One region of the Arthrobacter sp. WCS2018Hpa-7 genome, then DNA from elsewhere that is predicted to be linked to it. Evidence: predicted binding sites of a transcription regulator. Region 1 holds the regulator's gene; each other region holds the start of a gene.
The links. The regulator Rex, encoded in region 1, represses fermentation and respiration genes when NADH is low (regulators of the CRP and FNR family bind a similar motif). The targets are predictions, from matches to a motif close to CTTGTGAANNNNTTCACAAG.
Positions count from the first base shown of each region.

Region 2: RQH14_RS09690 (glyceraldehyde-3-phosphate dehydrogenase) is a predicted target of Rex. The motif match lies at 2,836-2,855, and genes of this name have one in related genera.
Region 3: RQH14_RS15765 (queuosine precursor transporter) is a predicted target of Rex. The motif match lies at 3,388-3,407, and genes of this name have one in related genera.

Region 1 is NZ_JAVTJB010000014.1:23,760-28,415, reverse strand. It holds gene RQH14_RS15195 (DUF559 domain-containing protein) at 1-19, opposite strand, end outside; gene RQH14_RS15190 (HAD-IB family hydrolase) at 168-1,001, opposite strand; gene RQH14_RS15185 (glutaredoxin family protein) at 1,201-1,455, shown strand; gene RQH14_RS15180 (redox-sensing transcriptional repressor Rex) at 1,528-2,235, shown strand; gene RQH14_RS15175 (hypothetical protein) at 2,285-3,046, opposite strand; gene RQH14_RS15170 (hypothetical protein) at 3,308-3,988, opposite strand; gene RQH14_RS15165 (YceI family protein) at 4,244-4,656, opposite strand, start outside.
Region 2 is NZ_JAVTJB010000006.1:231,107-235,762, reverse strand. It holds gene RQH14_RS09710 (Nif3-like dinuclear metal center hexameric protein) at 1-744, shown strand, start outside; gene RQH14_RS09705 (C4-type zinc ribbon domain-containing protein) at 835-1,572, shown strand; gene RQH14_RS09700 (peroxide stress protein YaaA) at 1,600-2,364, opposite strand; RNA gene rnpB (RNase P RNA component class A) at 2,423-2,814, shown strand; gene RQH14_RS09690 (glyceraldehyde-3-phosphate dehydrogenase) at 3,078-4,565, shown strand; gene RQH14_RS09685 (hypothetical protein) at 4,639-4,656, shown strand, end outside.
Region 3 is NZ_JAVTJB010000015.1:26,974-31,629, reverse strand. It holds gene RQH14_RS15780 (DUF6707 family protein) at 1-195, shown strand, start outside; gene RQH14_RS15775 (SRPBCC domain-containing protein) at 268-978, shown strand; gene tgt (tRNA guanosine(34) transglycosylase Tgt) at 1,026-2,351, shown strand; gene RQH14_RS15765 (queuosine precursor transporter) at 2,442-3,152, opposite strand; gene RQH14_RS15760 (TetR family transcriptional regulator) at 3,461-4,123, shown strand; gene RQH14_RS15755 (TIGR01777 family oxidoreductase) at 4,120-4,656, shown strand, end outside.

The sequences.
Region 1 (4,656 bases):
GGGGCGTGGCATTCGGCATACTTGGCATTCTTGCCCAGAAACGCTTGAGTCATCGTAAGTTATCCACAGGCTCGTTGAGGCAGTCGAGGGATGTGAGAGAAGGTTCGGTTCAAGCCCGAGGGATGTGAGAGATGGTTCCGTTTACGTCCGAGGGATGTGAGAGAGGGTCAGATGCGGGGGCCGCGGAACCTTGAGAAACCCCGCCACAGGCCGTAGACCGCTCCGCCAACCGTGGCGGCTTTGAGCCCGAGCGTTGCTGCGCGGCGACCGGAACGGAAGTCGTACACGGGCCAGTTGTTCTCGCGGGCGTGACGGCGCAACTTGGCGTCCGGATTGATCACCACGGGATGGCCCACCATGGTGAGCAAAGGTATGTCGTTGGCGGAATCGCTGTACGCCCAGCAATGATCCAGATCCAGGCCCTCGCGATCGGCGACGAGCTGGACCGCGACGGCTTTCGCCGGTCCGTGCAGGATGTCGCCCACGAGTTTCCCTGTGTACATGCCATCTTCCACTTCACCGACCGTGCCAAGGGCGCCGGTCAGCCCGAGTCGTGTGGAAATGACCGTCGCCACCTCGATGGGTGTAGCCGTGACGAGCCAGACCTTGCGGCCAACCCTGAGGTGCTGTTCCGCGAGTGCCTTGGTCCCCGGCCAGATCCGCGACTCGATCATTTCGTCGTAGACCTCTTCGCCCAGGGCTTTGATGTCGTCCACAGTGATGCCGGCAGCGAGGGTAAGCGCCGAGTCGCGGACCGAGTGGACGTCTTCCATGTTCTCGCCGCGCATGACGAATTTGAACTGCTTCCAGGCGAATCCGGCCGCTTGCGACAACGTGAAAGCTTTGCGTTCGTACATCTTGCGGGCTACGTGGAAGAGACTTGCACCCTTCATCAAGGTGTTGTCGACGTCGAAGAAGGCTGCTTCGCCCGTGCGCTTCTGCACGTTGTCCTTCTGCACCAAGGCATCTGCGACCACGGCGGCGTTCTTCTCCTCGGGCATGCCTTGAGTCTAGTCAATCGCCGCGGTCCGCGTTCGAGGGCGCACGGTGTCGGGCCGGTGGGGCGTGGGATGTGAGAGATGGTCGGGCCGATGGGCGTGGGATGTGAGAGGGGGTCGGGCCGGTGGGCGTGGGATGTGAGAGATGGTCGGGCCGGTGGGCGTGGGATGTGAGAGATCGTGGGGCCGGTACCTTTGAGGCATGGCTATTCCCGACGTCGTTCTCCTCACCAAAGCTGACTGCCACCTGTGCACCGAGGCGCGTGCCGCCGTCGAGCGTGTCACAAAAAGTCTTGGCGTGCAGTGGACGGAGCAACGGATCGACGACGATCCCCAACTGCAGGACCGTTTCGCGGAAGAGATTCCCGTAGTGCTGGTGGACGGCGTCCAGCGTGACTTTTGGAAGATTGACGAGGAACGGCTCTCCCGGACCCTGAAGAAGGTCCTGGAAGGCTGAGGGGTTACCCGTTGGTAATGGCTTTTGTTGAGTCCGGCCGGGCGTCATAGAGTGGAACAACAAAGCGACGCAATGGAGAATACCGTGACTGCGCTGGAACCGTCCCCGGAGGCTGCAACCGGGGACAACGAACCTGCCGCCAAGCAGATCCCGCCCGCGGCTGTGGCCCGGATGACGCTCTATTTGCGCGCGCTCAACTCCCTGTTGGCCGAAGGCGTGGAGCGGGTCTCCTCCGAAGCGTTGGCCGAAGCTTCAGGCGTCAGCTCGTCCACCCTCCGTAAGGACCTTTCCTACGTGGGCTCGTATGGGACGCGCGGTGTCGGCTATGAAGTCCAGTATTTGAGCCGCCACATTGCTGCTGCCCTGGGCCTGACGCATGACTGGAAAGTCGCCATTGTGGGTGCCGGTAACCTCGGCAAGGCACTGGCCCGGTACGGCGGCTTTGAGTCCCGTGGCTTCGACGTCGTAGCCATTTTCGACGCCGACCCCATGGTGATCGGCAACGAAGTGGGCTGGCTGCGCGTCAGCGACTCCGCGGAGCTCGAGCGGGTCCTGGAACGCACCCACACCAACATGGTGGTGCTGGCGCTGCCTGCCACGGTAGCCCAGGCTGTGTGCGACCGCGTGATTGCCGCCGGGATCCGGAGCATCCTCAGCTTTGCGCCGGTGCTGTTGCAGGTCCCTCCGCATGTGAACCTCCGCAAGGTGGACATGGCCACTGAACTCCAGATTTTGGCGTATCACGCACAACGGGCGCAGACACCGGGCCAGGCTGTTTAGCCTTCGCCGGGTCCGCGCCCGCGCTTGCAGCGTCTGAAACTCTGCGTGTTTAGCGGCCGTACGGGTTCTGGTACGGGGTGCCGAAAGGCTGCGCCTTGCGGAAGTACGGGGCCGACGCCGGCAGGTACAGCATGACGATCGCCGCGACTCCCAGCAGGATCACGATGAGCTGCAGGATGCCGTAGGTGGCACCGAACTGGAACAGGCTGGTGAGGCCCAGGACGGAGATGGCGGCGAACACGGTACCCAGGATCCGTGCCCAGTTCTTGCCCTTGCGGACCGGGAAAGCGACCAGGGCGTAGAGGCCGAGGGCCACAACCGCACCGATGACGGCGCTGATGCCGATCACACCGCGCATGCCTTCCATGGACCCTTCGGGGAGGTCTGTGCCCTGCTGGCTTGCCTGCTGGTTCATGGCGTTGATGAACGCGTCGGCACCGGTGGTGGCCAACAGGAGTGAGCTGATGGCGGAAAGAACGCCGGCCGCTACGATCATCCAGAAGGCGTAGTTGACCATGGGCGGCACAGCGGTGGGACCGGGCTGCTGGCTGGGCCAGTTGGTGTCCTGGCCGTACTGCGGCGCAGCGGGGCCCTGCTGGCCATACTGCGGCGCGGCGGGCTGGCCGTACTGCGGTGCAGCGGGGTTCTGCTGGCCGTACTGCGGTGCGGCGGGGTTCTGCTGGCCGTACTGCGGCGCAGCGGGACTCTGCTGGCCATACTGCGGCGCGGCGGGAGCTGCCGGCTGGGTGCCCGGCTGCTCGGGCTGGTTGGCATCGCCCGGGTTTGACGGCGGGTAGGGAGGGTTGCTCATGGCATTCCTTTGCTTGTTCGACTGCGGGTGCGGCCGCCGGGATCAGCAAAATGACCCTGCCCCCAGCGTGGTTCTGCTTCCACCGTACCTCCCGGGTCTGACGCTGCAGATGATCCCACGCAGGTATTTCCTGCTCGCAGCAAAAATCATCATGTTGGCTTACGCCTTCATGATGAAGGCCGCGGCAATCCCGGAGGATTTACCGCGGCCTTCAGCCTGCATTACCGCCGATAAGGCACGACGGCGGCCGTTGCGTCAGCGTTAAGCGTGACCCTTGACTGCCTTGAACCAGAGTTGTGAGTTCGGGAGCCACATCAGGACCACTGCTACAGCACTGACGAGGAAGCCGAACCAGTTGCTGCCGAGGCCCGTGCTGGAGCCGCCGGCACTGGCTGCACTGAAGATGGTGAGGAGCAAGGAGATACCGGCCACGATGGTGAGTGCGAGGCGGGCCCACTCTTTCCCTTCCTTCATCTTCATCGCCAGGACCACCTGTGCGGCTGCTACGGCCAGGGTGAGGATGAGGATGATCAGCAGGATTGCTGCAACGCCCGGGGCGAACGCAAAGAGGGCGATGATCGCGAAGAATCCGATCAACCCGAACAACAGGCCCAGGAGTCCGGAGATCACCCAGATGAAGTAGGAAACCTTCAGCTCGGTGGGGAGGCCCTGGGTCTTGAACATCCCGGAGAATCCGCCCTGGGGCATGACGTCGTTGAAGTTCCGGGGCCCGTCGGTGGGCATTTCAAAGTGGAAACCAGGCTGTCCAGGGCCTGCCTGTGGCGGGCCGGGCTGTGCCGGGCCGGGCTGTGAATATTGGCCCGGTTGCGACGGCGGCTGGTAACCCTGGGGTGGCTGGTAACCCGCAGGAGGAACATTGCCGGGCTGCGGAGGCTGGGAGCCGGGCTGCTGTGGCTGTGGTGCTTCGTCTGGGGTACTCATGGCATCACTGTAGACCGCAGGTTGAAGGTTGCATAGGAACTTCGGAGCCAACTCGCAGGTAAATACAGGCTGTTTGCCGAACAATTGCGGGGTGACTTCCGGATATGCGAAACGGCGCCCCCACAGCGTGAACTGTGCAGGGCGCCGTTTGGCTTGCCTGGCTACGGATCCGCGTCTTGTTGGCCATCCTCTGCGAAGTGCGGTGTGGATGGCGAACAAGGGCGGGACCCGTGCGCCGGGGCCGGGGTGGAGGGACTATGCGGCGGCCGGTGCGATGAAGGCGAGTTCCAGGTTGATGACAACCTTGTCGCTGACCAGCACGCCACCGGCTTCGAGGACGGCGTTCCAGGTGAGGCCGAAGTCCTTACGGCTGATGGTGGTTTCGCCGGAAACGCCGGCGCGGGTGTTGCCGAAGGGATCCACTGCGACGCCATTGAATTCGGTCTCGATGGAAACTTCCTTGGTCACGCCCTTGATTGTGAGATCGCCCACGAGGTCGAAGCTGTTGCCGTTGGCCTTGACGTGCCGGGATACGAACGTGATTTCCGGGAACTTCTCCACGTCGAAGAAGTCTTCGCCCTTGACGTGGCCGTCGCGGTTGACGTCGCCGGAGTCGAAGCTGGCGGTCTGGATGGTGGCGGTGACCTTGGAGTCGGTCAGGGCTTCGC
Region 2 (4,656 bases), on a different contig from region 1:
CCCAACGTCCCCGTGACCAAGGTCCTCTTTGCCGTAGACCCCACGTTGGCTGTCATCGATGAAGCCATCGAGTGGGGCGCCGGGCTGCTGATCACCCACCACCCTTTGCTCCTCAAAGGGGTGAACTCCGTGGCCGCCACCTCCGCCAAGGGCCTGGCGGTCCACCGGTTGATCGAGGCCGGAACCGGACTCCTGACCGTCCACACCAACGGTGACTCCGCTGTCGGGGGAGTCTCCGACGTCCTGGCTGACGCCTTTGGACTGGAAAACGTGGAGCCGCTGACTCCCGCTGCCAACGGCTTGCCGGAAGAGGGCATCGGCCGTGTGGGTGACCTCCCGGAACTCATCACGCTCGGTGATTTCGCGGCGAGGGTCTTCGAAATGCTTCCGGCGGTGGCCGGCGGTGTCCGGGTTGCCGGCGACAAGGACGGACTGGTGCGGAGGGTTGCTGTCTGCGGTGGCGCCGGCGACAGCTTGTTTGATGCGGTTCGGGCCAGCCACGCGGACGTCTACGTGACCGCTGACATGCGCCACCACCCTGCCTCCGAAGCCCGTGAGGGTGCAAGCAATGGCCGACCATACCTGATCGACGTTTCACACTTTGCCAGCGAATGGCTGTGGCTGCCAGCCGCCGCCGAAGCGCTGGGCAACGTGCTCGCGGACCAGGGCTACGACGTCGAAATCCGTGTCAGCAGCACCAACAGCGATCCGTGGGACTTCATACTCACTCCCGGCGGGGACTAGAGTCTAGAAGGATACGGACAGCCTCAACAGAATGGGGCCAGTCCGGCCGGAACTGATCCCCAGGCCCGGCAGCGACAAGCGGAGGTAAGCGTGGCGAAAGCAGCACCGGCAGAACAATTGAAATTGCTTGAACTGCAGGGGCTGGATGCCAAGCTGAAGTCGCTGGCCGGCCGTCGGAGAGTCCTGGAGACGGATCCCCGGATCACGGACCTCACGGATGCGCTGAACGTGGCCAACGGCGAACTGGGGGCGGCCAAGGTTGCCGTCCATGACGCCGAGGCCGAACTTCGCCGGGCGGAAGCCGACGTGGAGCAAGTAGCCACCCGCATTGAACGCGACGAGACCCGGCTCAACAGCGGCACCGGGCTGTCCAAGGATCTGGTGGCGCTCCAAAGCGACATTGCCTCACTGAACAAGCGTCGCTCGGACCTTGAAGACGTGGAGCTCGAAATCCTGGAGCGCTTGGATACCTTGCGCGAGCGTCAGGCCGCCCAGCAGTCGATCGTTGATGACATCCAGGGATCATTCGGCAGCATCCGCGCTGAACTGGATGAAGCCATTGCCGAGATTGCCGCGGAAGAAACAGTGGTTCGGGGACAGCGGGCCGCATTCGCCGACACCCTGGACGCCGGATTGCAGGCCATTTATGAAAAGACCATCGCCAAGCGTGGCGTAGGCGCTGCCCGTTTGTTCCACGGCAAATCCGAAGGCTCGGGCATGATGCTCAGCCCGGGCGACCTCGCCGAGGTCAAGGCTGCGGCAGAGGACGATATTGTCTTCTGCCCGGACTCCGGGGTCATCCTGGTCCGTTCGGCCGACTGGAACTGACCGCGTCCTACCCTCTCCGGTCCGAACTCAGCTGGACAGGATGATGTTGAGCGCGTGGGGCTTCCGGGCTGAGCCCTCAACAAGTTCCGCCGTCCAGACTTCGCTGGCAGCCTTCAGGAGCTGACCCGGGGTTGAAGGCGCCTTGCCACGCCGGGTCAGCAAGTGTCGCGCCAGTTCGCCGCGTGTGTGCTTGGCGAAGTGGCTCACCACTGTGCGCTTGCCGTTTGCTTCGTTAAAAACGTTGACGTTGACGGTCTGCGCAGCCGGGGGAGCCCAAGCGGCGGCGTAGGTGCTGGAGCGGCAATCCACCAGGAGCTCGCCGTCGGCACGTGAGGCGAGTGCGGCGGTCAGTTGCGGCTTCCAGTAGGAGGCGAGGCGTCCGACGTCGGGCAGTGCCGTTCCCATGGACAGGCGGTAGGCGGGCACGTGGTCGCCAAAGCCGATGGCGCCCCAGAGGGCGGATACCACCAGGATGGAATCAGTGGCCTTGCGGCGCTGGGTTGGCGTCATGCTGTCATAGCCCAGGGCGTCGTAGAGCACCCCCGAATACACCTGGTGCGCAGGAGCAGCCGGCTCGGTATGGAGCCGGGTATTACGTTCGACGTCGTCCCGCAACGAGGCGCCGACGCCCAGCAGGGAAAGTGCGTCCTCGTGTGCGCTCACTGTGCCCAAAGCCTCGAACACTTTTGCCCTGTAAGGATTCAGCTCCGGAAAGCTCAGCGACTCCCACTCGATGACGGGACCTTTGGGGGCGGGGGTCTTGCCTTCGGAAGGCGGCAGCAGAATCAGCACCAGTCGATATTACCGCCGGACTTTGGCACGTCCGGACGCCGGTAGACTGGACAACGGATGGGTCGACCAGGCGGTCGCGCGTCACGAAAGTGGCTCGAGGAACGTCCGGGCTCCGTAGGGCAGGGTGGTGGGTAACGCCCACTCGGGGTAACCCGCAGGCCAGTGCCACAGAGAACAGACCGCCTGCGCTGCGTGATGATTTCATCGCGCAGCAGCAGGTAAGGGTGAAACGGTGGTGTAAGAGACCACCAGCTCCCTGGGTGACCGGGGAGGCTAGGTAAACCCCACCCGGAGCAAGGCCAGACAGGACACGCTTGAGGGCTGCTCGCCCGAGTGTCCGGGTAGGCTGCTGGAGGGCGTCGGCAACGGCGTTCGTAGATGGATGGCCGCCACTCCCTTTCCGGTAACGGAAGGGGATGACAGAACCCGGCGTATCGGTCGACCCATCCATTTATGACTGCCGCAAACAGCCGTGTGAGTGATTTCACGCCGCTGGGCGGCCTACGCCCCCTCCTTCCACCCTAGAATGGTTACTGAACGTAGATGTTCTGCCGCCGGGACTGCGTTCGCAGCCGGCGGATTTTTCTTTGCTCTCGTTCAAGGCGCTGTGGGTGGACCGAAGCCCGCCGGCGCATGTGCCGCAGGACTACTCCGGGCGGCCGCTGCCATCTGCATACGAGGACGTATGTGGTTGACCCAAGGAAGGTAGTTCTGTGAGCCAGACGTCAGATTCTTGTCTTGATAAGTGGATGGGCCGGGAGGCTCTCGCCGAGGCCATGATTCCGGTGATCGGCCGGCTGTACCGGGAAAACAACGTGGTCACCAGCATCCATGGCCGGAGCCTGATCAACAAGTCCACCATGAACATCCTCAAGGCACACCGCTTTGCCCGCCGGATGAGCAACCACGAGCTCCTGCTCGAAGAGACCGCGCCCCTGCTGAACGCCCTGTCGGAGCTGGAACTCGGCGCAGCAGCCATTGACATTGCACGTTTGACCGAGAAGTACCGGGCAGAAGGCAATGGCGCCTCCCTGGATGAGTACCTGCGTGCAGAGCTTGCTGAGATCGTGGGCAAGCGCGGCGCTGACGACCGCACCAGCACCGACGTCGTACTTTACGGCTTTGGCCGCATCGGCCGCCTCTTGGCCCGCATCCTCATTGAAAAGGCTGGTGGCGGCCACGGCCTGCGACTCCGCGCGATCGTAGTGCGCAAGGGTGCCGAGAACGATCTTGTGAAGCGCGCCAGCCTGCTGCGCCGCGACTCCGTTCACGGTTCCTTCGAAGGCACCATCCGCGTGGATGAGGAAGCCAACACCATCACCGCCAATGGCGTGCAGGTCCAGGTCATTTACTCGGACAACCCCGCCACGGTGGACTACACCGCTTACGGCATCAAGGACGCCCTGGTAGTAGACAACACGGGCCGCTGGCGCGATGCCGAAGGTCTCTCCCAGCACCTGCAGAGCAAGGGTGCTGCCCGCGTCCTGCTCACCGCACCCGGCAAGGGCGACCTCAAGAACATCGTCCACGGCATCAACCACCGGGACATCGCGGACGATGACAAGATCGTCACTGCCGCTTCCTGCACTACCAACGCCATCACCCCCGTGCTCAAGGCCATCAACGACAAGTTCGGCATCATCCATGGCCACGTGGAAACAGTGCACTCGTTCACCAACGACCAAAACCTGATCGACAACTTCCACAAGGGCGATCGCCGCGGACGTTCCGCTGCGCTGAACATGGTCATCACAGAAACCGGTGCCGCCAAGGCCGTGGCCAAGGCTCTCCCGGAACTTCAGGGCAAGCTGACAGGCAATGCCATCCGCGTTCCCACGCCCGATGTTTCCATGGCGATTCTTAACCTGAATCTGGAGAAGGGCACCACGCGGGACGAAGTGAATGACTTCCTCCGCGAAATGTCATTGCACTCGGATCTTCGGAAGCAGATCGATTACATCGATTCTCCCGATGTTGTCTCCACAGACTTCGTCGGCTCGCGCCGTGCAGGCATTGTCGACGGCCTGGCAACGATCTCCAACGACAAGAACCTCGTACTTTATGTTTGGTACGACAACGAGTTCGGCTACTCCTGCCAGGTTGTCCGCGTCATGGAGGAAATGGCCGGCGTCAACCCGCCGTCCTTCCCTGCCCGCGACGTCGTGGCTCCCATTGCCGTTCTTGAAGCGGCCGGCGCCTAGGACCTCTGAAGTATCCGCAGGTTTCCCGGCTGCGTCACTGGTATCAGCCGGGAAACCTGACCAAAATGGGTTCATGGAAAACGAATCAACC
Region 3 (4,656 bases), on a different contig from region 1:
CTCAACGAACCCAACCTGTACGACAAGGAAATCTTCCGCGCCATTGACAACGGCAATCACGAAGCCGAACGCGATTGGCGGTTCCTCCGGCTTGAAGCGCTGATGTTCCTGCGCGCCCACGGCGGTTCCAAGACCATCGGCGAGGACGAGTTGGCCCGGCGGATCAGCAACGAACTGGAATCTGTGCGGGCCTAGTTTTCGGGACCTGCCGATTCGGGGTATTTCAAGCCCTGTTATGTGGGCGCGAACGGCGGTAGATTCGGGGCCATGACGAACAATCTGAGCGTTGTGGTTAATGCCGACGCGCAGCAGGTTTGGACGATGCTGCGTGAACCGTCGCTGGTGGCTCAATGGCACGGCTGGGAGGCCGATGATCTCACCGACGAAATCAAACAGATCTATTTTAACACCGACGTTATTGAGGGGCCCGATCACACGAGCCTGACCGTCAACGGCGGCGATGTCTTTGAGCTCCACCCCGTTTCTGGCGGAACGGAAGTGCGGGTCACCAGGGCGGCCCTCGACCACGACTCCGAGTGGGCTGAATGGGACGAGGACATCACCCAGGGCTGGCTCACCTTCCTGCATCAACTGCGCTTCGCCTTGGAACGGCACCCGCATGGGCACCGGCGGACGCACTTCATTTCGCTTCCGGGCAAGGGCGGACCGGCGATTGAAAAGCTGGGGCTCGGGGATTTGCCGCCCGTTGGGGAGGAGTACTCGCTCACGCTTTCCACAGGCGAGAAGATCTCCGGAAAGGTCTGGTTCAAGAGCCGGCACCAGGTAGGACTCACCGTGCACAGCTACGCCGAGCATGGGGACGGGCTGCTGATTGTGGCTGAGCAGCTGCCGATTCCCGAAAAAAGGCCCGACGGCGGCTCTATGGTGATTGCCTCCACCTACGATCTGGGGGCCCACACCTTGGCAGACATCCGGTCATCGTGGGACAACTGGAAGGCTGAGAGCTACGGGTCGTAGGGGTTTTTCGGCGGGTTACTCACCGTAAAGCTGGCACACTTGGTAGCGTGCCAGCTTCCTCATCAGCCCCTGTATCTTCCCCTGCTCCCGCCCTGCCTGACGTGCCAGGATTGTCCTCGCGGCAATCCGAGTTCTCCTTTTCGGTGGGCAAGCGCCTGACTGAAACGTGCCCGCCGTCGGACGCTCAAGTAGAGGCCAACGGCGGCGCTTTCCTGGGCCGGACCGGAACCATCACCACGCCGCATGGGACCATCCAGACGCCCGCGTTCATCGCCGTCGGGACCAAAGCAACGGTAAAGGCAGTCCTGCCGGAGTCCATCTCCGAACTCGGCGCGCAGGCTGTGCTGGCCAACGCATACCACCTGTATCTGCAGCCGGGGCCCGAAATTCTGGACGCTGCCGGTGGGCTGGGCGCGTTCATGAATTGGTCCGGGCCTACTTTTACTGACTCCGGGGGATTCCAGGTGATGAGCCTGGGCTCGGGGTTCAAGAAGGTCATCGACATGAAGAACGTGGACAGCTCCGGCCCGGATGACGCCGTGGCCCCGGGCAAGGAACGGCTGGCGCACATTGATGACGACGGAGTTTGGTTCAAATCGCACCTGAACGGGGACCGGCACCGTTTCTCCCCCGAGATCTCCATGCAGGTCCAGCACCAGATCGGTGCGGACATCATGTTCGCCTTCGATGAGCTCACCACGCTGCAGAACTCCCGGGCCTACCAGGAGGAGTCGCTGGAACGGACGCGGCTGTGGGCGCTGCGTTGCCTGGAGGAACACGCGTCGTTGACTTCTTCGCGCGAGGGCAAGCCGTACCAGGCATTGTTCGGCGTGATCCAGGGTGCGCAATATGAGGACCTGCGCCGGAAGGCCTGCCAGGACCTGGGCGCCATGCCGTTTGACGGGTACGGGATCGGCGGTGCGTTGGAGAAGGAAAACCTGGGCACCATCGTGCGCTGGTGCAATGAAGAGCTGCCCGAAAACAAGCCGCGGCACCTCCTGGGGATCTCAGAGCCGGACGACATCTTCACGGCCATCGAGAACGGCGCCGACACCTTTGACTGTGTCTCGCCCACCCGGGTTGCCCGAAACTCGGCGTTCTACACACCGTTTGGCCGGTTCAACCTGTCCGGGGCTCGCTACAAGACGGACTTCGGGCCGTTGCAGGATGGCTGCGACTGCTACACGTGCGTGAACTACTCACGGGCCTACATCCACCACCTGTTCAAGGCCAAGGAAATGCTCTCGGCGACGCTGATTTCCATCCACAACGAGCGCTTCGTGGTGAAGATGGTGGACGATGCCCGGTTGGCCATCGAATCCGGGGACTTCTTCGAGTTCAAGGCGGAGACGTTGGGCCGGTACTACTCCTGACGGCTCGGCCGTTTCGATGGTTCGCTGCGCATTCGATGGTAGGAACCGTCTAATGCGCAGCGAGCCATCGAGATGGGCTCCCGTTGCAGACTAGGCTGCCGCTACCCCGTAGCTCGGCTCGCGCTTCTTGATCCAGCCGACCACCAGTACGGTGACGGGTACGAAAAGGAACTCCACGGCCGTCTTGTAGACGAAGCCGGCCAGGGCGTAGTTCAGGAATGAGCCGAAGTCCGTGATGCCGATGACCGACGCCGCGATGCTGCAGAAGATCAGGGTGTCCACCAGTTCGCCCACCACGGAGGAGCCCATCAGTCGTGCCCACAGGCTTTTTTCGCCGGTGAGGGCCTTCATCCTCACGAGGATCCAGGAGTTGATGGTCTGTCCGGCAAGGAACGCAAGCAGCGAGGCGAGAACGATCTGCGGCACTGGTCCAAGCGCGCCTTCGATGGCGGCCTGCTTGCTTGTGCCGTACTCGTCGCTGAAGCCGGGAAGCACAATGATGATCCAGTAGCAGAGGGATGCAAACACCGAGAGCGCGAACGAGGTAATGATCGCTTTGCGTGCAACTTTGAAGCCGTAGACCTCGCTCATCACGTCGCCCAGGATGTAGGCGATCGGGAACAGGAAGAACCCGCCGTCAGTGATGATCGGTCCGAACACTACGCCCTTGGACGCGCCGATGTTGGACAGGATCAGCACCACGGCCATGATGGCCAGCATGATGCCGAAATACGGGGAGCCGATCGACGCGAAGCGCGGCGCGGGCTTGCTCAAAGTACTGGAGCCTGAGGGCGAGGGCATGGGTCATCCATTTCGTAGTGGTTCGCGCAGGCTCCTTTGTTGTGGTGCCCCGCTGTATTAGCACTGTGGTTGGTGGGGCATCCGGCCCGGCACCGATTCCATTCTCCCACCCCTTCACCCCAACGCTCACTCACATCCCACGCCCTTCCGAGCAGCCCTCTCTCACCTCCCACGTGCTTGAACCAAACGCTCGATCACATCCCCAGCGCTTGAACCCAACGCTCACTAACTGCCACTTTTGAACACGTTCAGAAATGTGCCATACTCGTTCTTGAACACGTTCAAAACTTCGCTTGAGGAGCGGCACCATGGCACAAAAGAGTGAGCAGACCCGCCAATTGGTGGCCGATGTGGCGCTGAAGATGTTCCGCGAAATCGGCTTCGAGAAGACCACCATGCGAGCCATTGCCCAGGAAGCGGGGGTCTCCGTCGGGAACGCCTACTACTACTTCGCATCCAAGGACGAGCTGGTCCAGGAGCTGTACATCCAGGTGCAGGACGAACACGCCGTGGTGGCGGCGCAGGCGCTCGAAAACGTCCAGGATCTCGCAGGGCGCCTGAAAGCAGTGCTGCACACCGGAATCGACGTCATGGCGCCGTACCACCAGTTCGGTTCCGATTTCATTGCCACGGCGATCCGGCCGTCGTCGCCCGTCAACCCGTTCGGCGAAGCGTCCACCGCCGCCCGCGAGGCGTCGCTCGCGATCTTCCGGTCCGCCGTCGAAGGTTCCTCCCCCGCCGTCGCGAAGAAGCTGCGCGGGGATCTGCCAGAGCTGCTGTGGCTGGCGTACATGGGCGTCGCGCTGTTCTGGGTTTACGACCGGTCCGAGGGACAACGGCGTACGCGGAAACTGATCAACGGCGCGGCCCCGCTGGTGGCGCGCGGCCTGTCACTGGCGAAGATTCCGGGTGTCAGCAAGGTGTTCGACGACGTCCTGGGACTCGTGCGCACCGTCAAGGAAGATTCGTGATGCGGCGGACAATGGTGATCGCCGGCGCTACCGGCTTCATTGGCAGTTACTTCCGGCGTCGGTTTCTTGAAGAAGGTTGGCAGGTCAAGACGGTTGGGCGGGACGCTTCGGCTGACGCGCGTTGGGACGACGACGGCGCCGTCGCCAAAGTGCTGGACGGCGCCGAACTGCTGATAAACCTCGCCGGACGGTCTGTGAATTGCCGCTACGACGAGAAGCACCGGCGCGAGATCATGGACTCCCGGGTCTTGACCACGCGGACGCTGGCTCAAGCTGTTGCTGCGTGCGCCGAACCGCCCCGGACGTGGATCAACTCGAGTACTGGAACCATCTACAGGCACGCGGAAGATCACCCACAATCAGAGGTTTCGGGCGAACTTGGCAGCGGGTTCTCCGTGGATGTGGCCCGCGCTTGGGAGGACGAGTTAACGGCGGCTGCTGTTCCGGTTACGCGGAAGGTGCCGCTGCGCATTGCGATCGTGTTGGGGGCCGGTGGCGTCATGAGCCCCCTCCGGAACCTGGCCAGGCTTGGC